DNA from 4 places in the Enterobacter bugandensis genome. Region 3 is predicted to be linked to each of the others. Evidence: predicted binding sites of a transcription regulator. Region 3 holds the regulator's gene; each other region holds the start of a gene.
What was found. The regulator PurR, encoded in region 3, represses purine synthesis genes. The targets are predictions, from matches to a motif close to CANGCAAACGTTTGCNTG.
Positions count from the first base shown of each region.

Region 1: purL (phosphoribosylformylglycinamidine synthase) is a predicted target of PurR. The motif match lies at 3,356-3,373, and genes of this name have one in related genera.
Region 2: glyA (serine hydroxymethyltransferase) is a predicted target of PurR. The motif match lies at 2,596-2,613, and genes of this name have one in related genera.
Region 4: DG357_RS05175 (nucleoside-specific channel-forming protein Tsx) is a predicted target of PurR. The motif match lies at 2,488-2,505, and genes of this name have one in related genera.

Region 1 covers NZ_LT992502.1:3,547,771-3,555,222, reverse strand. Annotated here, with positions in the region: gene DG357_RS17105 (PTS transporter subunit EIIC) at 1-550, shown strand, start outside; gene yfhb (phosphatidylglycerophosphatase C) at 554-1,189, shown strand; gene tadA (tRNA adenosine(34) deaminase TadA) at 1,214-1,753, shown strand; gene mltF (membrane-bound lytic murein transglycosylase MltF) at 1,641-3,191, opposite strand; gene purL (phosphoribosylformylglycinamidine synthase) at 3,459-7,346, shown strand.
Region 2 covers NZ_LT992502.1:3,537,181-3,544,632, reverse strand. Annotated here, with positions in the region: gene glrR (two-component system response regulator GlrR) at 1-780, shown strand, start outside; gene glnB (nitrogen regulatory protein P-II) at 846-1,184, shown strand; gene hmpA (NO-inducible flavohemoprotein) at 1,236-2,426, opposite strand; gene glyA (serine hydroxymethyltransferase) at 2,730-3,983, shown strand; gene DG357_RS17045 (DoxX family protein) at 4,038-4,460, opposite strand; gene DG357_RS17040 (3-phenylpropionate MFS transporter) at 4,633-5,772, shown strand; gene csiE (stationary phase inducible protein CsiE) at 5,773-7,050, opposite strand; gene DG357_RS17030 (DUF1007 family protein) at 7,176-7,452, shown strand, end outside.
Region 3 covers NZ_LT992502.1:2,005,778-2,013,229, forward strand. Annotated here, with positions in the region: gene DG357_RS09840 (riboflavin synthase) at 1-433, shown strand, start outside; gene cfa (cyclopropane fatty acyl phospholipid synthase) at 465-1,613, opposite strand; gene punC (purine nucleoside transporter PunC) at 1,911-3,101, opposite strand; gene punR (DNA-binding transcriptional activator PunR) at 3,216-4,127, shown strand; gene purR (HTH-type transcriptional repressor PurR) at 4,145-5,170, opposite strand; gene cydH (cytochrome bd-I oxidase subunit CydH) at 5,468-5,557, shown strand; gene DG357_RS09870 (MFS transporter) at 5,721-6,887, shown strand; gene sodB (superoxide dismutase [Fe]) at 6,925-7,452, opposite strand, start outside.
Region 4 covers NZ_LT992502.1:1,079,756-1,087,207, reverse strand. Annotated here, with positions in the region: gene ribH (6,7-dimethyl-8-ribityllumazine synthase) at 1-36, opposite strand, end outside; gene ribD (bifunctional diaminohydroxyphosphoribosylaminopyrimidine deaminase/5-amino-6-(5-phosphoribosylamino)uracil reductase RibD) at 124-1,227, opposite strand; gene nrdR (transcriptional regulator NrdR) at 1,232-1,681, opposite strand; gene DG357_RS05180 (SadB/YajI family lipoprotein) at 1,834-2,373, shown strand; gene DG357_RS05175 (nucleoside-specific channel-forming protein Tsx) at 2,644-3,528, shown strand; gene DG357_RS05170 (helix-turn-helix transcriptional regulator) at 3,647-4,327, opposite strand; gene DG357_RS05165 (VOC family protein) at 4,342-4,707, opposite strand; gene secF (protein translocase subunit SecF) at 4,850-5,821, opposite strand; gene secD (protein translocase subunit SecD) at 5,832-7,452, opposite strand, start outside.

The DNA.
Region 1 (7,452 bases), 1.5 Mb from region 3:
CTCTGATGCCATCGCCCACGGCGCGTCTCTGGCTATCGACCGCGGCGGCCTGCTGGTGGGGGCGGTGCTGTCAGGTACCTTCCTGCCGCTGGTGCTGACCGGCCTGCATCAGGGGCTGGTGCCGATCCACGTCGAGCTGGTGCAGGCGCACGGTTATAACGCGCTGCTGCCTATTCTCTCGATGGCGGGCGTCGGGCAGGTGGGGGCAGCGATTGCCGTCCTGATGAAAACCCGCAACGCGCGCCTGAAAAAAGTGATTAAAGGGGCGCTGCCGGTCGGGCTGCTCGGCATTGGCGAGCCGCTGATATTCGGCGTCACGCTGCCGCTGGGTAAACCGTTCCTTGCGGCCTGTCTGGGGGGCGCGGTAGGCGGGGCTCTCATCAGCTACTGGAAAGTCGCCACCGTTATCACCTTTGGTCTCTCCGGTTTACCGCTGGCATTAACCATCGTGACCGGAAAAGTCATGCTCTATCTGTTAGGCTATTTAGTAGCGGTGATCGCCGGGTTCCTGTTTACCTGGCTGTTAGGATTCAACGACCCAGAGGAGTAAGGTTTGGCCAATCACGAGCGTCGCGTTGTCTTTTTCGATCTGGATGGAACGCTGCATCAGCAGGATATGTTTGGTACGTTTATGCGCTACCTGCTGCGGCGTCAGCCTCTGAACGCGCTGCTCGTCTTACCGCTCTTACCCCTCATTGGCATCGCGCTGCTGGTAAAAGGCCGGGCGGCGCGCTGGCCGATGAGCCTGCTGCTGTGGGGATGTACGTTTGGCCACAGCGAAGCGCGGCTCAAACAGCTCGAAAAGGAGTTCGCTCTCTGGTTCCGCGGCCACGTTGCCGCGTTTCCCGTGGTGCAGGCGCGTCTGACCAGCTATCTTGACGCCAACGATGCCGATATCTGGCTGATTACCGGCTCCCCGCAGACGCTGGTGGAGCAGGTCTACTTTGATACCCCCTGGCTGCCGCGCGTAAACCTTATCGCCACGCAAATTTCCCGCGGCTACGGCGGCTGGGTCCTGACGATGCGCTGTCTGGGGCATGAAAAAGTGGTCCAGCTGGAAAAACGCATCGGCACGCCGCTGCGCCTTTACAGCGGCTACAGCGACAGCAAGCAGGACAACCCGCTGCTCTATTTTTGCCAGCACCGCTGGCGCGTTACTCCCCTCGGTGAACTTCAGCAACTCGAATAGTCTTATCTATAAGGGCTGTGTATAATGCCGCCCGCTTTTAGACTGGAGTATCAGCCCTTGTCCACCTCAGAACACAATCATGAATACTGGATGCGCCACGCGCTGGCGCTGGCTCAACGGGCCTGGGACGAGGGTGAAGTGCCCGTGGGCGCGGTGCTGGTTCATAACAACCGGGTGATTGGGGAAGGGTGGAACCGTCCTATTGGCCGCCACGATCCTACAGCGCACGCCGAAATTATGGCGCTTCGTCAGGGCGGGCTGGTGCTGCAAAACTATCGTCTGCTCGATACCACTCTGTACGTCACCCTTGAACCCTGCGTGATGTGCTCCGGGGCGATGGTGCACAGCCGAATCGGTACCCTGGTGTTTGGAGCGCGAGATGAAAAAACCGGTGCGGCCGGTTCACTGATGGACGTGCTGGGTCATCCAGGAATGAATCATCAGGTGCAGACTATCGGTGGGGTACTTGCACCAGAGTGTTCGGGGCTATTAAGCGATTTCTTTCGAATGCGCCGTCAGCAGAAAAAGCAACAAAAGGCAGAATTGAAGTTGTCGGATGATTAAGCTCGTCCGGCGCTACAACCGGATAACTTTCCGCCAGCTGTTTTGCCTCTGTTGCCTCTTTCTCTTTCTCCAGCAGATAGCCGACCAGGCTAATCTGATACTTACGTATATTTTCCACGTAGGCGTAGGCTTCATGTCCGCGCGCGTAGCCATACGTCAGCTTGTTGTACCATGGCTTCTGGCTCAGCAGCGGCAGGCGCTGTTTTACGTCTGACCAGCTGTCCGGGTTTCCCTTCGTTTTCGCCGTCAGAGCCCGCGCGTCAAGCATGTGCGCGTAGCCCATGTTGTAGGCCGCCAGCGCAAACCAGATCCGTTCCTCTTCCGGCACGGTTTCCGGGACTTTAGCCATCATATCCTGCAGGTAGCGCGCCCCGCCGCTGATGCTCTGTTCCGCATCGGTACGGTCGTTAACGCCCAGGCTCAGCGCGGTATTTTTGGTTAACATCATCAGTCCGCGTACGCCCGTTGGCGACGTGGCCTGGGTGTCCCAGTGGGACTCCTGGTACGAGATAGCCGCCAGCAGTTTCCAGTCAATCTCCTGGGCATATTTTTCGAAAAGCGGCTGCAGGTCAGGCAGGACGCTGTCAACCGCGCGCAGGAAGCTGCGGGTGTCAACGTAGTCAAAGTCATCCCCGTGGCCGAGGTACTTCTCCTCAAGTCGCGCCAGCGTGCCGTCTTCATTGATGGTGTTATAAAAATCCAGCATGGCCGCCGAGAGGGTCTGGTCATCGTCCAGATGGGTAAACCAGGTCACCGGCTGTTCGTCCGTCACGTCCAGCGCCACGGCGATTTCAGGATGCACCCGCTGGAACAGGCTGATCGCCACCGAATCGGCGATGGTGTAGGGCAGTTTCTGATCTTTGACCTGCTCCAGCAGCTCCGTCGTGCCGAGTTTAGGGTCAACCGTCCAGCTCAGATCCGGGTATTTTTTCTCCTTTAACTCACGCAGGTCGTCAATCACTACGTGGCCGGGAGCAATCGTCAGCTGTTGCGCGTTGATCGAGGCAAGCGTACGCGGGCGCAGGCTCCCGACGCGATAAACCAGCTGCTGGGAAACGGAGTAGTAGGTCGGGCCCGGCTGGTAGTTCTTGCTGCGCTCGCTGTTATAGACCAGCCCGGCAGCGAGGATATCGGCGTTGTTGTTGTCCAGGTCGTCAAACAGCTGGTTGATGTTCTGGCGGACGGTAATTTTAAGCTTCACGCCCAGATAATCGGCAAACTGCTGCGCCAGCTCATAATCCAGACCAATAATTTTGCCGTTGATGTCGCTGTAAATCAGCGGAGAGTTAAGGGTACTGACGCGCAGTTCCCCCCGCTCCTGAATGGCGGCGATACGATTTTCGGCTTTGCCGAACCAGGGGATGGAAGGCCAGAGGGCCACTGCCAGCAGCAACGTTACAATGCCGATGAGCAGATAATTAATCTTTAATTTTTTCAATTAGTTAATTCTCTGCGACGCCGGTTGCCTCAGTCTGCTGTAGCCATGTTAATCATAAGGTTTGTCATTGAATGAGCGGCATTTTGCGTAAACTTGCGCCACTTGGCAACCAATTAGAGAGACAGGTCACATCTATTGTTAAACGCTGAAGTCGATTTTATTTCGACGCAAACGGTTTCGTCGGCGCTCAGGATTCTCTATAATGACGCCCGTTTTCCCCCCTTGCGCACACTGTAAGCGCCCCGGCGCTTCGAAGACGAGAGACTTATGATGGAAATTCTGCGTGGTTCGCCTGCACTGTCTGCCTTCCGTATTACCAAACTGCTGGCACGTTTTCAGGCGGCCGACCTTCCGGTAAGCAATATTTACGCTGAGTATGTCCATTTTGCTGACCTGAATGCCCCCCTGAATGCAGAGGAGCGCGTACAGCTGGAACGCCTGCTCAAGTATGGCCCAAATCTGAGCAGCCATACGCCAACCGGCAAACTGATCCTTGCGACACCGCGTCCGGGCACCATCTCCCCCTGGTCTTCCAAAGCCACCGACATTGCCCACAACTGCGGCCTGAGCCAGATTAACCGTCTGGAGCGCGGCGTAGCGTACTACGTCGAAGCCTCTACCCTGAGCGACGCGCAGTGGCAGGCGGTTGCGGCTGAATTGCACGACCGCATGATGGAGAGCGTGTTTGCCTCTCTTGATGACGCACAGAAGCTTTTCTCCCATCATCAGCCTGCGCCGGTACAGAGCGTGGACCTGCTGGGGCAGGGCCGCCAGGCGCTGATTGACGCCAACCTGCGTCTCGGCCTGGCGCTGGCAGAAGACGAAATTGACTACCTGCAGGACGCGTTCGTTCAGCTCAACCGCAACCCGAACGACATCGAACTCTACATGTTCGCGCAGGCCAACTCTGAGCACTGCCGCCATAAGATTTTCAACGCCGACTGGATCATCGACGGCGAACAGCAGCCGAAGTCGCTGTTCAAAATGATCAAAAACACCATGGAACAAACCCCTGACCACGTGCTGTCTGCCTATAAAGACAACGCCGCGGTGATGGAAGGTTCCGAGGTGGGCCGCTTCTTCGCCGATCGCGAAGCAGGGCGCTATGACTTCCATCAGGAGCCTGCGCATATTCTGATGAAAGTGGAAACCCACAACCACCCGACGGCCATTTCTCCGTGGCCGGGTGCGGCGACCGGCTCCGGCGGCGAAATCCGTGACGAAGGGGCGACCGGTCGTGGGGCGAAACCAAAAGCGGGTCTGGTCGGTTTCTCCGTCTCCAACCTGCGCATCCCTGGCTTTGAACAGCCGTGGGAAGAAGATTTCGGCAAGCCAGAGCGCATCGTGACCGCGCTGGATATCATGACCGAAGGTCCGCTGGGCGGCGCGGCGTTTAACAACGAATTTGGACGTCCGGCGCTGAACGGTTACTTCCGTACCTACGAAGAGAAGGTGGACAGCCACAACGGCGAAGAGCTGCGCGGCTACCACAAACCGATCATGCTGGCAGGCGGGATCGGCAACATCCGTGCCGATCACGTGCAGAAAGGCGAGATCGTCGTCGGCGCGAAGCTGATCGTGCTGGGCGGCCCGGCGATGAACATCGGTCTGGGCGGCGGCGCGGCCTCCTCTATGGCCTCCGGCCAGTCTGATGCGGATCTCGACTTCGCGTCCGTGCAGCGTGACAACCCTGAGATGGAGCGTCGCTGCCAGGAAGTGATCGACCGCTGCTGGCAGCTGGGCGATGCTAACCCGATTCTGTTCATCCACGACGTGGGCGCGGGCGGCCTGTCCAACGCCATGCCGGAGCTGGTGAGCGACGGTGGTCGCGGTGGCCGTTTCAACCTGCGCGATATCCTGAGCGATGAGCCGGGCATGAGCCCGCTCGAAATCTGGTGTAACGAATCCCAGGAGCGCTACGTGCTGGCGGTTGCGGCCGACCAGCTGCCGCTGTTTGACGAGCTGTGCCGCCGCGAACGCGCGCCGTATGCCGTCATCGGTGAAGCGACCGAAGAGCAGCACCTGACTCTGAGCGACACCCATTTCGACAACCAGCCTATCGATCTGCCGCTGGACGTGCTGCTCGGTAAAACGCCGAAGATGACCCGCGACGTAACAACCCGTAAAGCAGCGGGCAAAGCGCTGGATCGCCAGGGCATCACCGTGGCAGAAGCCGTTAATCGCGTGCTGCACCTGCCTGCTGTTGCTGAGAAAACCTTCCTGGTGACCATCGGCGATCGTACCGTGACCGGTATGGTGTCGCGCGATCAGATGGTTGGCCCGTGGCAGATCCCGGTGGCGAACTGCGCCGTGACCACCGCGAGCCTCGACAGCTACTACGGCGAAGCGATGGCGCTGGGCGAACGCACCCCGGTGGCGCTGCTGGACTTCGCCGCCTCTGCACGACTGGCGGTTGGTGAAGCGCTGACCAACATCGCGGCGACGCAGATTGGCGGCATCAAACGTATCAAACTTTCCGCGAACTGGATGGCGGCAGCCGGTCACCCTGGTGAAGACGCTGGCCTGTATGAAGCCGTGAAAGCGGTGGGTGAGGAGCTGTGCCCAGCCCTCGGCCTGACCATTCCGGTGGGTAAAGACTCCATGTCGATGAAAACCCGCTGGCAGGAGGGTAACGAGCAGCGCGAGATGACGTCTCCGCTGTCGCTGGTGATCACCGCGTTTGCCCGTGTAGAAGACGTACGCCATACCGTTACGCCGCAGCTGGCGACCGAAGATAACGCCCTGCTGTTGATTGACCTGGGTAAGGGCCACAACGCGCTGGGCGCCACCGCACTGGCGCAGGTTTACCGTCAACTTGGCGACAAGCCAGCCGACGTGCGCGACGTGGCGCAGCTAAAAGGCTTCTACGACGCAATTCAGGCGCTGGTGGCACAGCGCAAGCTGCTGGCCTACCACGACCGTTCCGACGGCGGTCTGCTGGTGACCCTGGCAGAGATGGCCTTCACCGGCCACTGCGGCGTGGAAGCGAACATTGCAACGCTTGGCGAAGACCGCCTGGCGGCGCTGTTTAACGAAGAGCTGGGTGCGGTGATTCAGGTTCGCGCCGCAGACCGCGAGGCGGTGGAAGCGATTCTGGCGAAGCACGGTCTGGCAGACTGCGTCCACTATCTGGGGAAAGCCGTTCAGGGCGACCGCTTCGTCATTGAGGCCGACGGTCACGCCGTGTTCAGCGAAAGCCGCACCACGCTGCGCATGTGGTGGGCAGAAACCACCTGGCAGATGCAGCGCCTGCGCGATAACCCGGAATGCGCCGATCAGGAGCATAACGCGAAAGCGAATGACCAGGATCCCGGCCTGAACGTGAAGCTCTCCTTCGACATCAACGAAGATATCGCTGCGCCGTACATTGCGACCGGCGCGCGTCCGAAAGTGGCCGTGCTGCGCGAGCAGGGCGTTAACTCCCACGTTGAGATGGCTGCGGCCTTCCACCGCGCGGGCTTTGACGCTATCGACGTCCACATGAGCGACCTGCTGGCCGGGCGTACCGGTCTGGAAGATTTCCATGCGCTGGTGGCGTGCGGCGGTTTCTCCTACGGCGACGTGCTGGGCGCAGGCGAAGGCTGGGCGAAGTCCATTCTGTTTAACAGCCGCGTGCGCGACGAGTTCGAGACCTTCTTCCATCGTCCGCAAACCCTGGCGCTGGGCGTGTGCAACGGCTGCCAGATGATGTCTAACCTGCGCGAGCTGATCCCGGGCAGCGAAGCCTGGCCACGCTTTGTGCGCAACCAGTCCGACCGCTTCGAAGCGCGCTTCAGTCTGGTAGAAGTGACTCAGAGCCCGTCTCTGCTGCTGCAGGGGATGGTTGGCTCTCAGATGCCAATCGCCGTTTCCCACGGCGAAGGTCAGGTAGAAGTGCGCGATGCGGCCCATCTGGCGCAGCTCGAGAGCAAAGGCCTGGTGGCGCTGCGCTTTGTCGATAACTTCGGCAAGGTCACGGAAACCTATCCGGCGAACCCGAACGGCTCCGTCAACGGTATTACGGCGGTGACCAGCGAAAGCGGTCGCGCGACCATCATGATGCCGCACCCTGAACGCGTGTTCCGTACCGTGAGCAACTCCTGGCACCCGGAAAACTGGGGCGAGGACAGCCCGTGGATGCGTATCTTCCGCAACGCGCGTAAACAGCTGGGTTAAGATGTAAAGCAGGTACTTTGTAGACCCGGTGAGCGTAGCGCCACCGGGTTTTTTTATGCGTGTCGCAAAATTGCGACAAAGATGGTATAGGGGTGTCTCCAAATGG
Region 2 (7,452 bases), 1.5 Mb from region 3:
AATGCTTTTATCGCCATTAACTGCGGTGCCCTCCCAGAGCAGCTTCTTGAGTCTGAACTTTTTGGCCATGCCCGCGGCGCATTTACCGGCGCGGTAAGCAGCCGGGAAGGGCTCTTCCAGGCCGCGGAAGGCGGCACGCTGTTCCTCGACGAAATTGGCGACATGCCTGCGCCGCTGCAGGTCAAACTGTTGCGCGTACTTCAGGAGCGCAAAGTGCGCCCGTTGGGTAGCAACCGCGATATTGATATTAACGTGCGAATCATTTCCGCTACCCACCGCGACTTGCCCAAAGTGATGGCCCGCAACGAGTTCCGTGAAGATCTCTACTACCGTCTGAACGTGGTGAACCTGAAGATCCCGGCGCTGGCGGAGCGTGCGGAAGATATTCCGCTGCTGGCGAATCACCTCCTGCGCCAGGCGGCAGATCGGCATAAACCGTTCGTGCGCGCCTTTTCGACTGATGCGATGAAACGGCTGATGGCCGCCAGCTGGCCGGGTAACGTGCGCCAGCTGGTGAACGTGATTGAGCAGTGTGTGGCGCTGACGTCCTCGCCCGTTATCAGCGATGCGCTGGTGGAACAGGCGCTGGAAGGGGAGAACACGGCCTTGCCGACGTTTGCGGAAGCGCGTAACCAGTTCGAGCTGAACTATCTGCGCAAGCTGCTGCAGATAACCAAAGGCAACGTGACCCACGCGGCGCGGATGGCCGGACGCAACCGCACCGAGTTCTATAAGCTGCTCTCACGCCACGAGCTGGAAGCAAACGATTTTAAAGAGTAATACCGTATGGTACTGTGAGCAATCGATTACGAGGCAGCTTACAGGCAAGAGTTTAAGGACCCACCATGAAAAAGATTGATGCGATTATTAAACCTTTCAAACTGGATGATGTACGTGAAGCGCTGGCGGAAGTAGGCATCACCGGAATGACCGTGACGGAAGTGAAAGGTTTTGGTCGTCAGAAGGGCCACACCGAGCTTTATCGTGGCGCAGAGTACATGGTCGACTTTCTGCCGAAAGTGAAAATTGAAATCGTGGTCAGCGACGATATCGTCGATACCTGCGTGGATACCATTATCCGCACGGCGCAGACGGGCAAAATTGGCGACGGCAAAATCTTCGTCTTTGACGTGGCGCGCGTGATCCGTATCCGTACCGGCGAAGAAGACGACGCCGCGATTTAACCATTCGCCACCCAGCGAAAAAAAAGCCCCTCGAACGAGGGGCTTTTTGCGTTACAGCACCTTATGCGGCCCGAAACATTCGTAATGAATGTTGTCTTTATTCACGCCCAGTTCAACCAGCTGCTTCGCGGCATACTGCATAAACGCCACGGGTCCACAGACGTAGAACTGCATTTCCGGCGCGCTAAACGCCCCTTCCATCTGGCTTAAATTCATCAGTCCTTCGCTGTCAAAGCGTGCGGCAGTGCGGTCTGCCTCCGTCGGCAGGCGATACCAGGTATGCGCGGTGAAACGCGGCAGGGTCGCTCCCAGCGCTTTCACTTCATCCGCAAAGGCGTGCACGTCGCCGTTCTCCGCAGCGTGGAACCAGTTAACCTGCGCGCTGTGGTTTGCTTTCGCCAGCGTATCTAGCATTGCCAGCATTGGCGTTTGGCCCACGCCCGCGGAGATCAGCGTGACCGGGGTATTGGTTTCAATGGCCATAAAGAAGTCGCCCGCCGGCGCGGCCAGATGGACCACGTCGCCCACGCTCGCTTCGTTATGCAGCCAGTTGGATACCTGACCGTCGTCCTCGCGCTTCACCGCAATGCGGTAGCCTTTGCCGTTTGGTTTGCGGGTCAGAGAGTACTGGCGGATCTCCTGGTGCGGGAAGCCTTCAGGCTTCAGCCATACGCCCAGATATTGGCCCGGCTGGTAATCGGCCACCGGCTGGCCGTCAACCGGCTCAAATTCAAAACTGGTGATAAGCGCGCTGCGCGGCGTTTTCTCGACGATACGGAAGGCGCGCGTTCCTTCCCAGCCGCCGTTCTTGCTGGCGTTTTCGCTGTAGATCTGCGCTTCACGGTTGATAAACACGTTTGCCAGCACGCCGTAGGCTTTACCCCAGGCGTCCAGCACCTCCTGGCCCGGGCTGAACATTTCGTCCAGCGTTGCCAGCAGGTGAGTGCCGACGATGTTGTACTGCTCGGGTTGGATCTGGAAGCTGGTGTGCTTCTGCGCGATTTTTTCCACCGCAGGCAGCAACGCCGCCAGGTTTTCGATATTGCTGGCGTAGGCCGCGATGGCGTTGAAAAGCGCTTCACGCTGATCGCCGTTACGCTGGTTGCTCATATTGAAAATCTCTTTGAGCTCCGGATTGTGCGTGAACATGCGATCGTAGAAATGGGCGGTAAGTTTAGGGCCGGTTTCCACCAGCAGGGGAATGGTGGCTTTAACGGTAGCGATGGTTTGAGCGTCGAGCATGGCAGCTTCCTTCTGATATTACCTAATGATGTATTTTAAATGCATCTTATAAAAAATACCCATGCTTTGTAAATGGTTCTTTGCAAGATGAAAAATACGCATCACAAACCTGAAAAGAAATCCGCTGGAAATAGTGAGATCTTTATTCCTCAAACCCTTGCGTGGCGTGAAGGAAAACGTTTGCGTAAAATCGTTTGTCAAGACCTGTTATCACAGAACTATTCAGTTATACTGTTGCCCGTCGTCCAACAGGACTGCCTTTTCAGGCCAAAATTTACTTGTTAGCTGAGTCAGGAGATGCGGATGTTAAAGCGTGAAATGAACATTGCCGATTATGATGCCGAACTGTGGCAGGCTATGGAGCAGGAAAAAGTACGTCAGGAAGAGCACATCGAACTGATCGCCTCCGAAAACTACACCAGCCCGCGCGTGATGCAGGCGCAGGGCTCTCAGCTGACCAACAAATACGCTGAAGGTTACCCGGGCAAGCGCTACTACGGCGGTTGCGAGTACGTTGATATCGTTGAGCAGCTGGCTATCGACCGTGCGAAAGCACTCTTCGGCGCTGACTACGCGAACGTTCAGCCGCACTCCGGTTCTCAGGCTAACTTCGCTGTTTACACCGCGCTGCTGCAGCCGGGCGATACCGTTCTGGGTATGAACCTGGCGCAAGGCGGCCACCTGACTCACGGCTCCCCGGTTAACTTCTCCGGCAAACTGTACAACATCATTCCTTACGGTATTGATGAGTCCGGTAAAATTGACTACGAAGACATGGCGAAGCAGGCTAAAGAGCACAAGCCGAAGATGATCATCGGTGGCTTCTCTGCTTACTCCGGTATCGTTGACTGGGCAAAAATGCGTGAAATCGCAGACAGCATCGGCGCGTACCTGTTCGTTGACATGGCGCACGTTGCGGGCCTTATCGCCGCAGGCGTTTACCCGAACCCGGTTCCTCACGCTCACGTTGTGACCACCACTACTCACAAAACCCTGGCGGGTCCACGCGGTGGCCTGATCCTGGCGAAAGGCGGTGACGAAGAGCTGTACAAAAAACTGAACTCTGCCGTGTTCCCAAGCGCGCAGGGCGGCCCGCTGATGCACGTTATCGCCGCAAAAGCGGTCGCGCTGAAAGAAGCGATGGAACCAGAGTTCAAGGTGTATCAGCAGCAAGTTGCTAAGAACGCCAAAGCGATGGTGGAAGTGTTCCTGAACCGTGGCTACAAAGTGGTATCCGGCGGGACTGAAAACCACCTGTTCCTGCTGGACCTGGTTGATAAGAACCTGACCGGTAAAGAAGCTGACGCTGCCCTGGGCCGCGCCAACATCACCGTGAACAAAAACAGCGTGCCAAACGATCCGAAGAGCCCGTTCGTGACCTCCGGTATCCGTATCGGTTCTCCGGCCGTGACGCGTCGTGGCTTTAAAGAAGCGGAAGTGAAAGAGCTGGCTGGCTGGATGTGTGACGTTCTGGACAACATCAATGACGAAGCGGTTATCGAGCGCGTCAAAGGTAAAGTTCTGGATATCTGCGCACGCTTCCCGGTATACGCATAATTCCTCTGCTTTGCAGAAATAAAAAAGGCCGCGCTTGCGGCCTTTTTTTATGGCTTAACGCCGGTCCAGGGAAATGGCCCCCGGTCCCACAATCGCCAGCAAAATAAACGCGCCAGCAATACTGACGTTCTTGTAGAAATTAATCATATTCGGCACAACTGCATCTCCGGTCATATCCCAGTAGTGGTGACCGATAATCGCCGTGCCCAGCGTATAGAAGACAAAGAGCACCGCGAGGGGGCGGGTGAAAAAGCCGAGCACGATCAGGATCGCGGCGGGAACCTCCATTACTACGGCGATAATGGCCGCAAGCATCGGCATGGGGGCACCGAGCGACGTCATATACTGAACGGTGCCGCTAAACCCCGTCAGCTTGGGATAGCCAAAAATAATAAACAGGACAACGATGGCAATACGGGCAATCAATAGCAGGAAGGAGCGTGAGGAGCCGAAATCGAAATAACGTAAGCTGTTCATGGCAAACGACCTCTTCAGGCGATGTCTTTTAAACGTAATACAATTTTGCCGCTCACGCCATACGCCGACCGGCTGTCCAGGACGTTAATTTATCGTTAATTTATAGCGCGCTAACGACTTGCTAAAGTGCAGGATAAACGCCAGACTATCGCCTCCATTTCGGGAGGGATTCATGGTCTTGCATTCCACGCGCTGGCTGGCGCTCAGCTACTTCACCTACTTCTTTAGCTACGGTATTTTTCTGCCTTTCTGGAGCGTCTGGCTCAAGGGAATTGGTTTGACGCCAGAAACCATTGGCATCCTGCTGGGCGCGGGGCTGGTGGCGCGTTTCCTCGGAAGCCTGCTGATTGCCCCCCGCGTCAGCGATCCCTCCTTACTGATTAAAGCGGTGCGCATTCTGGCCCTGCTGACGCTGGTCTTTGCGGCTTGCTTCTGGGTCAGCCACCAGTTTGCCTGGCTGATGGTAGTGATGGTTGGCTTTAATCTGTTCTTCTCCCCGCTGGTACCCCTGACGGATGCGCTGGCGAACACCTGGCAAAAGCAGATCACCATGGACTATGGTCGCGTGCGCCTCTGGGGATCGATTGCCTTCGTGATCGGCTCGGCGTTGGTGGGGAAACTGGTCAGCCTTTACGACTACCGCGCGATTCTGGCGCTGCTGAGTATCGGTATTGCCTCGATGCTGCTGGGCATGCTGCTGCGCCCGTCGGTGATGCCGCAAGGGGAGAGTCGCCATCAGGAGAGCGCCGGCTGGCCCGCCTGGCGGAGCCTGGTGGCCCAGAGCTGGCGTTTTCTGGCGTGCGTCTGTCTGCTTCAGGGGGCGCATGCGGCGTACTATGGCTTCAGCGCCATCTACTGGCAGGGGGCGGGTTACTCGGCCTCTGCTGTCGGTTACCTGTGGTCGCTGGGGGTGGTGGCAGAAGTCATTATTTTCGCCCTGAGCAAAAAGCTGTTCCGCCGCTTCGGCGCGCGCGATCTGCTGCTGCTTTCCGCGGTCTGCGGCGTGGCGCGCTGGGGGATTATGGGCTGGACGACCGAACTGCCGTGGCTGATTGTGGCGCAGATCCTTCACTGCGGCACCTTCACCGTGTGCCACCTGGCGGCGATGCGCTATATCGCGGCGCGCGAGGGCGGAGACGTGATCCGTCTGCAGGCGGTCTACTCTGCGGTGGCGATGGGCGGCAGCATTGCGGTGATGACGGTCTTTGCGGGCTTTCTGTATCAGCATCTGGGACACGGCGTGTTCTGGGTCATGGCGCTGGTGGCGCTTCCGGCGATGTTTGTTCGACCGAAAGTGGCCGCACGGGCGTAGCTACGATTCCAGCATGGCGCGAATATGTTCCTGCTGCTGCGTGTTAAGTGATTCAACCGCGTGGATCAGCGGCGGCGAGAACAGCGGCAGCACGGTAGGATAGGGGGTGATAACCAGCGCGGCTTCGCGCGGTGCCCCCTCTTTCTGGAACGCCTGCAGCGTCAGATAGCGAATGTTGAGCGGCAGCAGGGTTAATTCGCGCAGCTGCTGTTCAATCACCTCCTCACAGGATTTGTCCTCCCCGGTCAGCAGCACTACCTGTTTTTCATGCAGATCGGTCTCCTGCATCAGCCAGGCGCCGAAAATAACCGCTACCAGTGCCATCTCTTCATCGGAGAACCGCAGCCCAAATTCGGCTTCCAGCTCAAAGAGTGCCTCTTTCGTGGTGCGTAACAGCCGGGGATAGAGACGGTGAATTTCCTCGGGCAGGCTATTGTCGATACCGATCTCAAACAGCGAGCGGTCCAGCGCCTGAGCCAGATGGATATACAGCTGATCGGTCAGCCCCTGCTCATCGCTGAAGTTCATCCCGGTCTGCGAGCGGAAACGGGCCACCATGCGCACAATGGCGCGGCGCAGGCGCTGATCCTGCTGGTGTTTATCGAGCACTGGATCGGGCGTGCGGAGCATCATAAACAGCAGCGCCAGAAACAGCTGCTCATCCACGTGCGCGCCCTGCGGCACGCGCCGCTTCCAGTGACGAACAATTTCCTGCGCCGTAAAATACTCTCCCCGCGACTGGGTCCAGCTGCGCTGCGCGTGGGAAAACTGCGGCGTATTCCCTAAGTGGTGCTGGATGAGGCAGTATTGCAAGTAGAGCTGTAAGAACTGGACGTCCCGGCATTCAAACTGACGCTGCAGCTTGCGTGAGCAGAAGCCGATCAGCGCCCGCAGGTTAGCATCGTCGTAAAGCGGCCGCGCGATGCCGTGCTGTTTAAGCGCGGTTTTTAAGGCTGGGGTAAACTGGTGCGAGACAAACTGCGGACAAAGGCGGAGCGCCCTGCGCAGCCAGTGCAGCAGACATAAACGCTGATTCAGGGCAGTGCCTTCAATTCGGTAGCTGCCGTCATGGTGCGTGACGATATCCAGCCGGTGATAGCGCTGGATTTCATCGCGCGTCTCGGCTATATCTTGCCGTGCCATGACCTCGTCCACGCCGTTGGCAGCGATTATGCTCTGTGCGGTGACGGCAGCATCGGGCAGGTAAAGCATCAAAAGCACCTGGCAGCGGCGCTGCGAACTGGAAAGCACAGATGGAATTTCAAGCGTCGTCATCATCTGTCGGGTATCCAGTGTGAATGTTTGATAAGAATAGCTAAAGGATGGGCGCTGAAAAGCGCGCCGGCAGGCCTTTCACTCAGGATTGCTGGGGAACATCACAGAATTTTTGACGTGAGGAATTGATGCAGACAGTTAAACAAAATGCGATGGCGTTATTTTTGGCGGTTATCACCTTTACCGCCAGCGCACATCCTCACAGTTTTATCAGCCTGAAAACCGAGCTGGTCACCGACGGCACGCAGCTGAGCGGCCTGAAAATGCGCTGGACGATGGATGAAATCACCTCGGCGGATCTGCTTTATGATGCGGGTAACGCGAAGCCCGGCGACGAAATCTGGAAAAAGCTGGCGGCAGAAGTGATGGCTAACGTGCTCGGGCAGCACTACTTCACCGAGTTTT
Region 3 (7,452 bases):
TACCAACCTGGGCGAGCTGGTGGTGGGGGACACCGTCAACGTTGAGCGCGCGGCGAAGTTCAGCGACGAGATTGGCGGCCATCTGATGTCCGGGCACATCATGACCACCGCCGAAGTGGCGAAAATCGTTACATCAGAAAATAACCGTCAAATCTGGTTTAAAGTGCAGGACCCGTCATTAATGAAATACATCCTCTATAAAGGGTTTATTGGCATTGATGGGATTAGTCTGACGGTGGGAGAAGTTACTCCGACGCGTTTTTGCGTGCATTTAATTCCCGAGACGCTGCAGCGCACCACGCTGGGTTCGAAAAAACTGGGGCATCGCGTGAATATCGAAATCGATCCGCAAACCCAGGCGGTTGTAGATACCGTTGAGCGCGTGCTGGCCGCAAAAGAAGCCGCAATAATTAAAGCTGTAGAAGAAGAATAAAAAATAACCCCGGCTGGCCGGGGTTATTTTTCTAGCGTGCGACCCGCAAGCCGTGTTCAATCCCACGGCTAAAAACAACCTGCCAGAGCTGAATATCTCGCGCGCGAAACGCCCCCGCGCAGGCATTCAGATAATAGCTAAACATCCGCTTGAATCGTTCAGAATAGTTGCCCGCAATTTCAGGCCAGGCTTCCTGAAAACGTGCATGCCACGCCATTAACGTGGTGTCGTAATCCGCGCCGAAGTTATGCCAGTCTTCCATCACGAAATGGGATTCGCTGGCGTTGGCAATCTGGCGTACGGACGGTAAACAGCCATTCGGAAAGATGTATTTGTTGATCCACGGGTCAACGTTATTGTCGGTCCGCTTAGAGCCGATGGTGTGCAGCAGGAAAATACCGTCCGGTTTCAGATTACGGTCCACCACCTCGAAATAGGTGTCGTAATTTTTCGGCCCGACGTGCTCGAACATGCCCACGGAAACGACCCGGTCAAACTGTTCGTTCAGGTCCCGGTAATCCTGCAGGCGGATATCCACATCAAGCCCCAGGCACCGCTCCTGCGCCATTTTTTGCTGTTCAGCGGAAATGGTGACGCCGACCACGCTGACGCCGTAGTGCTTCGCCATAAAATACGCCAGCCCGCCCCAGCCGCAGCCAATATCCAGCACGCGCATACCGGGCTGCAACTGCAATTTCTCGCTAATCAGGCGCAGCTTGGCCTGCTGAGCCTCTTCAAGCGTCGACGCCTCTTTCCAGTAGGCGCAGGAGTATTGCATGAAGGGGTCCAGCATGCGGCTGAACAGATCGTTGCCGAGATCGTAATGCTCTTTGCCGACGATCCAGGCACGCTTTTTACTTTGCAGGTTAAAGAGACGGGCAGAGGCGACACGCAGGGTGTCTTTAAGATTACGGGGGAGCTGTTTTTCCAGACCAGCACGCAGCACGCTGGCGAAAAAAGTGTCCAGCCGTTCGCATTCCCACCAGCCGTCCATATAGCTTTCCCCCAGGCCTAGCGACCCCTCGCGCAACACGCGTTTAAAAAAATCGGGATGTTTAACCTGAGGATCCGATGGGGATGATCCGTTGATAGTGATGCCTGCCCGACCTAACAGTTCACTGACGATCCGGGACCAGTTATCGTCCGGAACGCTGACTTCTTCTATACACGATGAACTCATAGCTTCTCCATCACCCTACTGTGATCAGAACCTTAAAACAGCGTAGACGCTTTTTTGGTTTGTGAGAAATCTCACGGTAAATACCGCGAGGCTAGTATCCGACGTAGAACAGAGGAAGGGAGATAACCCTTGCCGAAATGCCTTCCATGGTAAAACGGGAGCACTCCGGCTCCCGTTAACACATAATATTTATCGTATTTAATCGAACCAAATTTAGTATAGGCCTCAAAATTTGGTGATTCAATAGAAAATTCTTAGCAACCTAATCACTGAAAATTAACATAGTTTCTGGCGCGATTAGGCATGCGAGGTTTCTACCTGCGTGCTCTCATCCTGCGCGGAAGCCTGCATGCGATAGCCTATGACGGCCAGCGCAACGGTAGCCAGCATCACGCTGGTTGTCGTCAGCAGCGGCGTGGCAATCAGCGCGGAGACCACCAGGCTTGCCAGGAAGCACAGCCCCAGCTGCAGGGTGTTCTGCAGCGCAGCCGCACGGCCTGTCGCCTGCGGGAACGGACGCAGCGCCTGCGCCACAACGATAGGGTAGATCGCCCCGTTCGCGATGGCCATCACGCAGAATGGAATCAATATTTCGGCCAGACCCGCGCCCGGAATAAACCCAACGGCCCAGGTGCCAATGACGCTCAGCGCATAGAGCACCAGCAGCCACGGCAGCATCTGCTGGCCTTCCCATTTTTGCAGCGCCGCGCGACAGCCGTACCCGCCCACCAGGAACGCGATGGTCTGCGGAACGTAGCTCAGGCCAATGGCCGCCGGGCTATAGCCCATATCGTGCAGAATAAACGGCGAGCCGGTCAGCCACGCGAAGAAGCTCGCCGAGCAGGCGGCATAGATCAGAACGTTGCCGCGATACGCTTTCGCGCTCAGCAGGGAGGTGAAGGTAATCGGCTTCGCGTCTGCGTGCGCCTCTTTTTTATGCGCGGGCTTGAGGGCGAACGCCGGCAGCATCAGCACCAGCGTGATGGCAAACAGTGTGGCAAAGATGGCCTGCCAGTCAAAGTGCGCGAGGATCCAGCTTCCCAGCAGCGGGGCGAGGGCCGGTGAGAGCCCTACCAGCGGCATGATGGTGGCGAAAATACGGTTAGTGCGGTTCGCCGGATAGTAATCGGTGACCAGCGCCTGCCAGGTCACGGCCGCGGCACAGACGCCGACCGCCTGAACAAACCGCAGCACCAGCAGCCAGGTGGCATCGCGCACCCATAGCATCCCCAGGCAGCCCACGGCAAAAATGGCCAGCCCCAGCAGCAGCACCGGTTTACGCCCAAAGCGATCCGAAAGCGGTCCCCAGAGCAGCTGCGCGAAGGCAAAACCGGCCAGGAACAGGCTCAGGCTGGCGCTGATGGCGGCAGCAGGGGTTTGCAAATCTTCCTGCATGGCGGCAAACGCCGGCAGGTACATATCGGTGGCCAAAAAGCCCAGCACGCTTAAGCCGCCGAGCCAGACTAAAAAACCTTTCCTGGGTTGCACTGTTTTATTCTCCTGAGGAGGCAGGTATATGTTGGCGCTGAGTGTAGGGAGTGCAAAGCCGCTTGTGAAACGCTAATATTTGGCGGGTGCATTCAAATTTTTTGCAGGCAGAAAATGTGGTCCGATTATTCTCTTGAAGTGGTCGATGCTGTCGCGCGTAACGGCAGCTTTAGCGGAGCGGCGCAGGAGTTGCACCGCGTCCCTTCAGCCATCAGCTATACGGTGCGACAGCTTGAGGAGTGGCTGGCGGTACCGCTGTTTGAACGGCGGCATCGTGATGTTGAATTAACGCCCGCAGGGGCGTGGTTTTTGAAGGAAGGACGTTCTGTTATCAAAAAAATGCAGATCACCCGCGAGCAGTGCCAGCAGATCGCGAACGGCTGGCGGGGGCACCTTTCCATTGCGGTGGATAATATCGTTAAGCCCGAGCGCACCCGGCAGATGATTGTCGATTTTTATCGGCATTTCTCTGACGTAGAACTGCGGGTCTCGCAGGAGGTGTTCAACGGCGTCTGGGATGCGCTGGCGGACGGCAGGGTAGAGATGGCGATTGGCGCGACCCAGGCGATCCCGGTCGGGGGACGTTACGCCTTTCGCGATATGGGGATGCTGAGCTGGAAATGCGTGGTGGCAAGCGATCATCCGCTGGCGGCGACGGAAGTGCCGCTGAGCGATGATACGCTGCGCAGCTGGCCGTCGCTGGTGCTGGAAGATACCTCCCGCTCGCTGCCGAAGCGAATTACCTGGCTGCTGGACAACCAGCGGCGGGTTGTCGCCCCTGACTGGGGATCGTCGGCGACGTGCCTCAGCGCCGGGCTCTGCGTAGGCATGGTGCCCGCCCATTTTGCACGTCCGCGAATCGACACCGGTGAGTGGGTTGAGCTAACGCTGGAGAATCCGTTCCCGGATGCGGCCTGCTGCCTCACCTGGCAACAAAATGATGTCTCGCCGGCGATGGCCTGGCTGCTGGACTATCTGGGGGACAGCGAAACGCTTAACCGGGAGTGGCTGCGGGAGCCAGACTGACTGGCTCCGCAATGAGATTAACGACGGTAGTCGCGGAACGGGCCATCCGCAACGGAACGGCGTTCGATGAGGCGAGGATGAACTTCAATGGACTGCGACTCTTCACGCTTGTTGACGATCCTGTCCAGCAGCATATTGAAGGCGGTTTCACCCAGCGAATCTTTCGGCTGGTGAATGGTGGTCAACGCTGGCGTGAAGAAGCGCGCGTTGCGCACGTTGTCATACCCGATCACGGAGATGTCCTGCGGTACGCGCAGACCCAGCTCGTCGGCCGCACAGAGGGCGCCCATCGCCATGATATCGCCCCCGCAGAAAACGGCGGTTGGACGGTGCGGCTGGGAGACGATCTGCTGCATCGCGCGGTAGCCTGATTCCGGCTCAAAGTCGCCCTGCACGATCCAGTTTTCCGGCACGGTGATTAGCGCTTCTTCCATCGCTTTCATAAAACCGGCCAGGCGGCCCGCGCCGGTGTTGCGTTCCAGCGGACCCGGGATCACGCCAATCTCGCGGTGGCCGCGTTCGATCAGATAACGGCCCGCCATGTAACCGCCTTCGAAGGCGTTATCGATAACGGAGTCGGTGAAGTCGGCGCGCGCTTCGCCCCAGTCCATCACCACCATAGGGATATGGCGATACTCTTCCAGCATCGACAGCACGGATTCCGGGTACTCTGAACACATCACCAGCAGGCCGTCCACGCGCTTTTGCGCCATCATCGACAGGTAGGCGCGCTGTTTTTCAATGCTGTTCCAGGCGTTGCCGAGAATCAGGGTATAGCCTTTCTGGAAGCAGTTTTTTTCTACCGCTTCAATGATCTCGGCAAAATAGGCCGCTTCGCTGCTGGTCGCCAGCAGACCAATAGACTTGGTGTGATTAACCTTGAGGCTGCGCGCAACCGCGCTTGGCGAGTAGTGCAGCTCTTTGATCGCTGCCCAGACGGCGTTGCGCGTCTCTTCCGCCACAAAACGGGTTTTGTTAATTACATGTGATACGGTTGTAGTGGAAACGTTTGCGCGTTTTGCTACGTCTTTAATTGTTGCCATTAAATGTCACTCCAGACCATATCCTAAACTCCTGAAAAACTTGAAGGTAAACGTTTGCCTTCTCTCACCCTTATCACGCAATTTTGAATTGCGGCACGCCGGGAAAACGACACGGGACGTCAGGAGGGGGTCAATGGCCGGTACGCTAATAAATTTAGCGTGGAATTTTGGCCTATCTTGATGAAAAGGGGAAGAGGTAAAGTGTTTATCAGCTTAAATCCAGGAAGATTTTTGACGTAAACTGTGCAAAAATGAGCAAGCTCACTTTTCGTGGGGGGATTAAAAGGAGAAAAATTGATGAGTTCCGATCTGAAGTTTTCGCTGTTCACCACCGTTATTGTGCTGGCGCTGATTGTGGCGGCTGGCCTGACGGCTGCGCTGCATTGATTTACGCGGGGGGAGAGCCTTCTCCCTCCCGAACGCTCCGATTGTTACTTCTCTGGCAAAAATCTTTTGCCATTTTGTTAACTTCTCATTTTTTGTGATTGATGTCATGCTTTCCGCTTCTTTGTTCTGTGTCACCACATGACACGGCATCCGGAGTTGACGCATGAAAATCAATTTTCCCCTGCTGGCCCTGGCGATTGGCGCTTTTGGGATTGGCACCACTGAATTCTCCTCGATGGGGTTACTGCCCGTTATCGCCCGGGGCGTGGACGTCTCGATCCCGGCCGCCGGGATGTTAATCAGCGCCTACGCCATCGGCGTGATGGTAGGAGCGCCGCTGATGACGCTTCTGCTTTCGCACCGTGCGCGCCGCAATGCGCTGATTTTCCTGATGGCGATTTTCACCCTGGGCAACGTGCTTTCGGCCATTTCGCCGGATTACACCACTCTGATGCTGTCGCGCATTCTGACCAGCCTCAACCACGGTGCCTTCTTTGGTCTGGGCTCGGTCGTGGCCGCAAGCGTGGTGCCAAAACACAAGCAGGCCAGCGCCGTGGCCACCATGTTTATGGGGCTGACCATCGCTAACATCGGCGGTGTTCCTGCGGCAACCTGGCTGGGCGAGGTCATTGGCTGGCGGATGTCCTTCCTGGCGACGGCCGGACTGGGCGTGGTCGCGATGGTGGCGTTATTCTTCTCCCTGCCAAAAGGCAGTGCGGGTGAACGCCCTGATGTACGCAGAGAGCTGTCGGTGCTGATGCGCCCGAAGGTACTCTCCGCGCTGCTGACCACCGTGCTGGGGGCAGGAGCGATGTTTACCCTCTACACCTATATTTCGCCGGTCTTACACGACATTACCCACGCAACGCCACTCTTTGTTACCGCGATGCTGGTGCTGATTGGCGTCGGCTTCTCGATTGGCAACTATCTCGGCGGGAAATTTGCTGACCGTTCCGTGAGCGGCACGCTGAAGGGCTTTTTAACCCTGCTGATTGTCATTATGGTCGCGATCCCGTGGCTGGCGCAGAATGAATTCGGCGCGGCGATTGCGATGGTTGTCTGGGGCGCTGCCACCTTTGCCGTGGTGCCGCCGCTGCAGATGCGCGTGATGCGTGTCGCCCATGAGGCGCCGGGTCTCTCGTCTTCCGTGAATATCGGGGCGTTCAACCTCGGCAATGCGCTGGGTGCCGCCGCCGGAGGCGCCGTGATTTCAGGCGGTCTGGGGTACAGTTTTGTGCCGGTGATGGGGGCGATTATTGCCGCGCTCGGCCTGCTGCTGGTGATGATGTCCGGCCGAAAACAGCCTGAAGCGGTTTGCACGGCTGAATAAGCAAAAACGCAGAAGGGTTACCCCTTCTGCGTGTCTCTTACGCGGCGAAGTTCTTCGCGACAAAGTCCCAGTTAACCAGAGCCCAGAAGTGCTCCAGGTAGTTCGGGCGCGCATTGCGGTAATCAATGTAGTAAGCATGTTCCCACACGTCCACGGTCATCAGCGGCGTAGCGCTGGTGGTCAGCGGGGTGCCCGCGTTAGACGTGGACACGATAGCCAGTTTGCCATCCGCCTCTTTTACCAGCCACGTCCAGCCAGAACCGAAGTTCTTAATGGCGGCATCGGTAAACTTCGCTTTAAACTCAGCAAAGCTGCCAAAGGCGGCGTTGATGGCGGCTGCCAGTTCACCGGCAGGTTCGCCACCGGCATTCGGTGCCAGGCAGTGCCAGTAGAAAGTGTGGTTCCACACCTGAGCCGCGTTGTTAAAAACGCCACCCTCTGAGCTGCGAACGATCTCTTCCAGCGTTTTGCCTTCAAAATCGGTGCCCTTGATGAGGTTGTTCAGGTTAGTGACGTACGTCTGATGATGCTTGCCGTAGTGGTATTCCAGGGTTTCCGCAGAAAT
Region 4 (7,452 bases), 930 kb from region 3:
GTCCGGGGTAGCTACAGCAGCTTCAATAATGTTCATACTCTTCCTTTACGGGTTCATTTGGCCCCGCAGGGGGGCGGATTTTATCATAATACTTTGCGCACTGCTTCCCTATTTCGGGAGCAATTACGCTGTCTTTACATGGAGGCAGACATCCGGACCCACCGGACGAATCTCGCTGAATGTGAGTTGCGGTGCATCGGCCAGTTTTTCAAGGCCAGGCAGCACAAACAGTCCGCGCGCGTCGTGACCTAACAGTTTAGGCGCAACGTAGACGAGCAGTTCATCCACCAGCCCCGCCTGGAGCAGCGCGCCGGCGAGCGTCGGACCGGCTTCGACCCAGATACTGTTCACCTGCTGCTTGCCGAGCAACATCATCAGCACCACGAGATCCAGATGTCCGTTATGCTCCGGCACCATAATGCTGCGCACGCCTTCCGGCCATTCGCGCGTATCTTCTTTGGTGCGCGCAATCCAGGTTTCACCCGGCTGCTGCACGATGCGGTGCTCCGGGGTCACGCGGTTCTGGCTATCAATAATAATACGCAGCGGCTGGCGCAGGTTCTCCTGCGGATAAAGCGCCTGGGTATCGGCATTCAGCTCATCCCAGCGCACGGTCATGGCCGGATCGTCAGCCAGAACGGTTTCACTGCTGGTGAGGATAGCATGGCTTTGCGCGCGCAGACGTTGCACATCGCGCCTTGCCTGCGGCGAGGTGATCCACTGGCTTTCACCGTTCGCCATTGCCGTACGCCCGTCCAGCGAGGCGCCCAGCTTGAGCTGAATAAACGGGAAGCCGGTGCGCATGCGCTTCAGGAAGCCTTTGTTGATGGCTTCCGCATCTTGCATCATCAGGCCGTGGCTGACGTCGATCCCTTCCTGTTGCAGACGATACAGGCCGCGGCCCGCCACCTGCGGGTTAGGATCCTGCATAGCGGCGACCACGCGCGAAACCCCTGCCGCAATCAGCGCTTCACAGCACGGCGGCGTGCGCCCGTGGTGACTGCATGGCTCCAGCGTCACGTAGGCCGTCGCGCCTCGCGCTTTCTCCCCAGCCATACGCAGGGCATGCACTTCAGCATGCGGCTCGCCTGCGCGATAGTGAAACCCTTCCCCCACGATCTCGCCATCTTTCACGATAACGCACCCGACGTTGGGGTTAGGATGGGTGGTAAAACGACCGCGCTGCGCCAGCTTCATGGCTCGCGCCATGTACTTCTCATCCTGCATGGGCTTAATCCTGTAAGCGGGCGATCTCTTCGCCAAACTCTTTGATATCTTCGAAACTGCGGTAGACAGAGGCGAAGCGGATATAGGCGACCTTATCGAGCTTTTTCAGCTGCTCCATCACCAGGTTGCCGATCATTTTGCTCGGCACTTCACGCTCGCCCAGGCCACGCAGGTAAGATTTAATGTGGTTTAACGCCATTTCGACATCATCCGCGCTGACGGGCCGTTTTTCGAGGGCCTTCAGCATTCCGCTGCGCAGTTTCTCTTCGTTAAACGGCTCGCGCACGTCGTTACTTTTTACTACGCGCGGCATTACCAGCTCTGCAACCTCAAAGGTCGTGAAACGCTCGTTGCACACCAGACACTGCCGACGACGGCGCACAGAAGACCCTTCGCCCACAAGGCGAGAGTCGATGACTTTGGTATCCACAGCGGAGCAGAATGGGCAATGCATACGGTATCCCTGTTATCTGGTTAACTGATTTTCATTTTACCCTGATCTGGCCTGACAACAAAGGAGGAGCTTTTTTGAGATAAAGGATCTATGTCTGGCGGTACGTTGCTGGCTACCATTATGGGGATCCGTCATTTCAAGGAATAAACGCTATGACAAGACGTTACCTGAAAATTTTACTGGTGGGGAGCCTCTTCACCCTTAGTGCCTGTGCACAGCAAACCGAAGTCCGCCAGATGAAACAAAGCGTGAATACGCTCAACACGGCGATGGACAAACTGAACAAAGAAACGGTGAAGATCACCCAGCAAAACGCGCTGAACGCTAAATCCACCAGCGGGGTATATCTGCTGCCAGGAGCGAATACGCCTGCCCTGCTTAATAGCCAGATTGGCACGCTGAAGATGTCTCTGGTGAATGTGGCGGCGAATGCGGATGGTACGCGCGCAACATTACGTATTCACGGTGAGTCCAACGATCCGCTGCCCGCCTTCAGCGGCACCGTAGAGTGGGGCCAGATCCAGGGCACCACGGAGAGCTACCAGGAGGTGAATGTGAAGAACCAGCTGTTCACCGCTCCGGCCAGCGTGTTAGCGCCCAGCGATGTGGATATTCCACTTCAGCTAAGCGGACTTACGCCTGAGCAGTTAGGCTTTATCCGCATTCACGACATCCAACCTGCCGCGCAGTAATCCCTTCCTTTTGAGCGGAGTGAAATGTCACTCCGCTAACATTTACATTTCGTATGGATTGGCAACAGAAATGATTGCCGCTACAATCCCGGCCGTTTAAAGTACGCAAACGTGAACGCAATCGATTACGCGTGTGAGAGATATGTGAAACAACACATATTTTTGTGAGCAGGGATTCCTATAATAGGCACCGCAGAAACACGAAATATTTAGAAACGCAATTCGCGCATTTTTCACTCCCGGAAGGGAATTTCAATCAGTGGCATGATTATGAAAAAAACATTACTCGCAGCCGGTGCAGTTCTGGCACTGTCCTCCTCTTTCACTGTTAACGCAGCGGAAAACGAGAAACCACAATACCTCTCCGACTGGTGGCACCAGAGCGTTAACGTGGTAGGCAGCTACCACACCCGTTTCGGACCGCAGATCCGCAACGATACCTACCTGGAATATGAAGCGTTCGCCAAGAAAGACTGGTTTGATTTCTACGGCTATATGGATGCGCCTGTGTTCTTCGGTGGTAACACCGATGCAAAAGGTATCTGGAACCACGGTTCCCCACTGTTCATGGAGATTGAACCGCGCTTCTCCATCGACAAACTGACCGGTACCAGCCTGGCGTTTGGTCCGTTCAAAGAGTGGTACTTCGCGAACAACTACATCTACGACATGGGCCGCAATAAGTCTGGTCGTCAGAGCACCTGGTATATGGGTCTGGGTACTGACATTGACACCGGCCTGCCAATGAGCCTGTCCCTGAACGTTTATGCAAAATACCAGTGGCAGAACTACGGCGCAGCGAATGAAAACGAGTGGGACGGCTACCGTTTCAAAGTGAAATACTTCGTGCCAATTACCCAGCTGTGGGGCGGTAATCTGAGCTACATCGGTTTCACTAACTTTGACTGGGGCTCAGACCTGGGCGACGACGATTTCCGTGACCTGAACGGCAAGAAAGCGCGTACCAACGATTCCATCGCCTCCAGCCACATCCTGGCGCTGAACTACGATCACTGGCACTACTCTGTTGTTGCGCGTTACTGGCACAACGGTGGCCAGTGGAACGACGACGCGAGCCTGAACTTCGGTAACGGCGACTTTAGCGTCCGCTCTACCGGCTGGGGTGGTTACCTGGTCGTGGGTTACAACTTCTAATCAGTGCGGGATTGTGCGGGCTGGTGCCCTCACCCCTTCCCTCTCCCACGGGAGAGGGCGCAAACACAAAAAACGGCAACATCGTTGCCGTTTTGCTTTTACCTCGCCACCCGGCTTTTTACTGCTTCACCTTGCGCAAAAAATCCGCCAAAGACCTGTCCGCAGTCTCACTGAACCGCCTCTCCGTCATTACAACATTGAGACACCGGTCGAGCCGGAAACAGCGGTAGTCATCGCGCCGTTCACACCATGCCGCCAGCAGCCAGCGCTCCCCCCAGAAGAACAACCCCAGCGGCTGTACCTCACGTTTTGAGAGCAGCCCGGCTTCATCACGATAATGCAGCGCCAATACGCGCTGAGCGGAAATCGCCTGGTGAATCATGTCAAAATCGCTGCGGGAGTGGCTTTGCATGCAAAAATCCGGGGCGTAGATCCGCGTCTGCTCCGCCTTTCTGCGGCTCTCCTCGGGCAGAATAGCCAGCACCTTCTCCTGGGCCGACTCCAGCTCGCGCGACAGCGATTCACCTCCCCAGGTTTTGAGCAGGCGAATCGCGACCATCAGCGCTTCGGATTCCTTATTTGTCAGCATCAGCGGCGGCAGGTCAAAACCCGACATCAGCCGATATCCGCTTCCCGCCTCGCCTTCCACCGGCACGCCGGAAAGCGACAGGTCGCGGATATCGCGGTAGACCGTGCGCTCGGACACGCCAAGCCGGTCCGCCAGATGCGCTGCCGTTGTCAGACGCCTGCCCCGCAGGATTTGCACAATCTGAAACAAACGGTCAGCGCGTCGGGTCATAACGTCATTCGCTCTCAGGCAGGTTGATGAAGGCCGACGCGGTTACCCTCGCTGTCGGTAAACAGTGCGATAGTGCCGATACCATGCGGCAGCTCCAGCGGGCCAAACACGCACTCGCCGCCCGCAGAGGCAATGCGATCGAGCGTGGCCGCCAGATTGTCAGTATGCAGGTAAATAATAGCGCCCTGCAAAGAGGGCGTAACGCCGTCAAATTTTGCCAGCGCTCCTCCGGTGGCGGGATCCTCATGCGGGAAAACCGCCAGCTCGGCAATGTCCATTTTCTCGCGACGCAGCGCGAGCTGCATCACCGGCTCATAAAATTTGATGGCGCGATCCATATCCGAAACCGGAATTTCAAACCAGTTAATTACGCTTTTCATACATCCTCCTGCCTGTTGTTTGGGTTCAGAAGGAGTCTACGGCAGGGCTCCTGACAGCATACTGTCAGGAGTGTTTGTCAGGAGCAGATAAAAAAAATCCCGGTCAACAGACCGGGATTCCGATAACGCGCTAAACGTCGCCTTACGGCAGAATGGACGGCTGATCCGCCCCTTCTTTCTCGACCTTCTGCTGGAGCAGGTGCTCGCGCTTCATGCCAAGTTTCAGTGCCAGAGCGGACGCCACGTAAATAGACGACGCCGTACCGATGGAGACACCGATCAGCATGGTCAGCGAGAAGCCTTCCAGCACCGGGCCACCGAAGAGGAACAGCATCAGGATCACCATCAGGGTAGTACCAGAGGTGATCAAGGTACGATGCAGCGTCTGGGTCAACGACACGTTAAAGATTTCGTACGGCGTGCCGCGACGGATCTTACGGAAGTTTTCACGGATACGGTCAGATACCACGATACTGTCGTTCAGTGAGTAACCGATTACGGACATCAGGGATGCCACGATGGTCAGGTCAATCTCAATGTGGAACAGAGACAGTATGCCCATGGTGATCACCACGTCGTGCGCCAGGGCGATAACCACACCGGCCGCCAGTCGCCACTCGAAGCGGAAACCGACGTACACCAGGATGGAGATCAACGCCACCAGCAGCGCCATGGCGCCGGTTTGCGCCAGGTCCGCACCCACGCTCGGGCCGACGAACTCAATACGCTTGACCGCCGCGCTCTGGCTGGTGGTTTCGTTAATGACCTGTACGACCTTGCTGCCCAGCTCCTGGCTGCCGTTGGCATCGTGCACCGGCGGCATACGCACCATGATGTCGCGGCTGCTGCCGAAGTTCTGCAGCAGCGGCTCTTCAAAGCCCGCTTTCTGCAGCGATTCGCGCATCTGGTCCATATCGACCGGTTTTTCCAGGGAGATCTCGATGACCGTACCACCGGTGAAATCGAGACCCCAGTTAAAGCCTTTCACGCCCATAATGACGATGGACAGAATCAGCAGGAAACCTGAAATGCCGAAGGCCCAGTAGTCCCAGCGCATAAAGTCCCAGACTTTACGGCCGTGGTTCAATTGTTCAACAGTATATTCCTGTGCCACAACGCACTCCTCAGATAGACAGCTTTTTGACGCGCTTGCCGCCGTACAGCAGGTTCACGATGGCACGGGTGCCGACAATAGCGGTAAACATTGACGTTGCGACACCGATACCGGTGGTAATCGCAAAGCCTTTGATCGCGCCAGTACCCACTGCATACAGGATAAGAACCTTAATCAGTGTTGTTACGTTCGCATCGAAGATAGAGCTGAACGCGCCTTTGTAACCTTCATCAATCGCCTGCTGAACAGAGCGACCATTGCTCAACTCTTCTTTGATACGTTCGTTAATCAGTACGTTGGCGTCGACCGCCACCGCAAGGGTCAGAACGATACCCGCAATACCCGGCATGGTCAGCGTCGCCCCCGGCAGCAGGGACATAATGCCGATGATCAGCACCAGGTTTGCGATCAGCGCGGAGGTCGCAATCAGACCGAACTTCTTATAGAAGAAGATCATGAAGAGGATAGAGACCGCCAGACCGGCCAGACACGCTTCCAGACCCTGCTGGATGTTTTGCATACCCAGAGTTGGACCAATGGTACGTTCTTCAACAATCTGAATTGGCGCAATCAGCGCACCGGCACGCAGCAGCAGCGAGAGCTGACGCGCTTCGTTCGGGTTACTAATACCGGTAATACGGAAGCTGTTACCCAGACGAGACTGGATGTTGGCGATGTTAATCACCTCTTCCTCTTTCACCAGCACCGCACGGCCGTTTGCATCTTTCTTACCGCTGTCTTTGTACTCCACGAACAGGGTCGCCATCGGTTTGCCGATGTTGTCCTTGGTGAAGTTAGACATGATGTTACCACCCGCGCTATCCAGCGAGATGTTAACCTGCGGCTGGTTGTACTCATCCTGGCTTGAAGTGGAGTCGGTGATGTGGTCACCGGTCAGGATCACGCGCTTGTACAGCACAACCGGCTGACCTTCACGGGTCTGTTTCACTTCGGAGTCACCCGGAATACGGCCAGACGCCGCGGCAGACTGATCGACATTGGAGTTCACCAGACGGAATTCCAGCGTCGCGGTCGCACCGAGGATCTCTTTCGCACGCGCGGTATCCTGGATACCCGGCAGTTCAACCACGATACGGTCAGCACCCTGACGCTGTACCAGCGGCTCAGCCACGCCCAGCTGGTTTACACGGTTACGCAGAATGTTGATGTTCTGCTGAACGGCATATTCACGCGCTTCTTTCAGACGCGCATCGGTCATCACCGCACGCAGCTGGTTACTGCCCTGAGAGGTGATCACCAGGTCACGGTGACGTTGGGTCAGGTAATCTACAGCCTGATCGCGCGCCGCGCTGTCGCGGAACGTGATGCTCATGCCGTAGTTATCTTCTTTACGCACGGTAGTGTATGGGATGCCTTTGTCGCGCAGATCGCTGCGCAGGCTGTCGATATTCTGTTCCTGCAGCTTGCCGAGCGCGGTATCCATATCCACTTCCATCAGGAAGTGAACGCCGCCACGCAGGTCAAGACCCAGCTTCATTGGCTCTGCGTTCAGCGCAGCCAGCCAGCGAGGGGTTGCAGGAGCAAGGTTAAGCGCCACGACATATTTGTCACCCAGCACGCCCATCAGCGCTTCGCGAGCGCGGAGCTGCGTGTCGGTGGTGTCGAAGCGA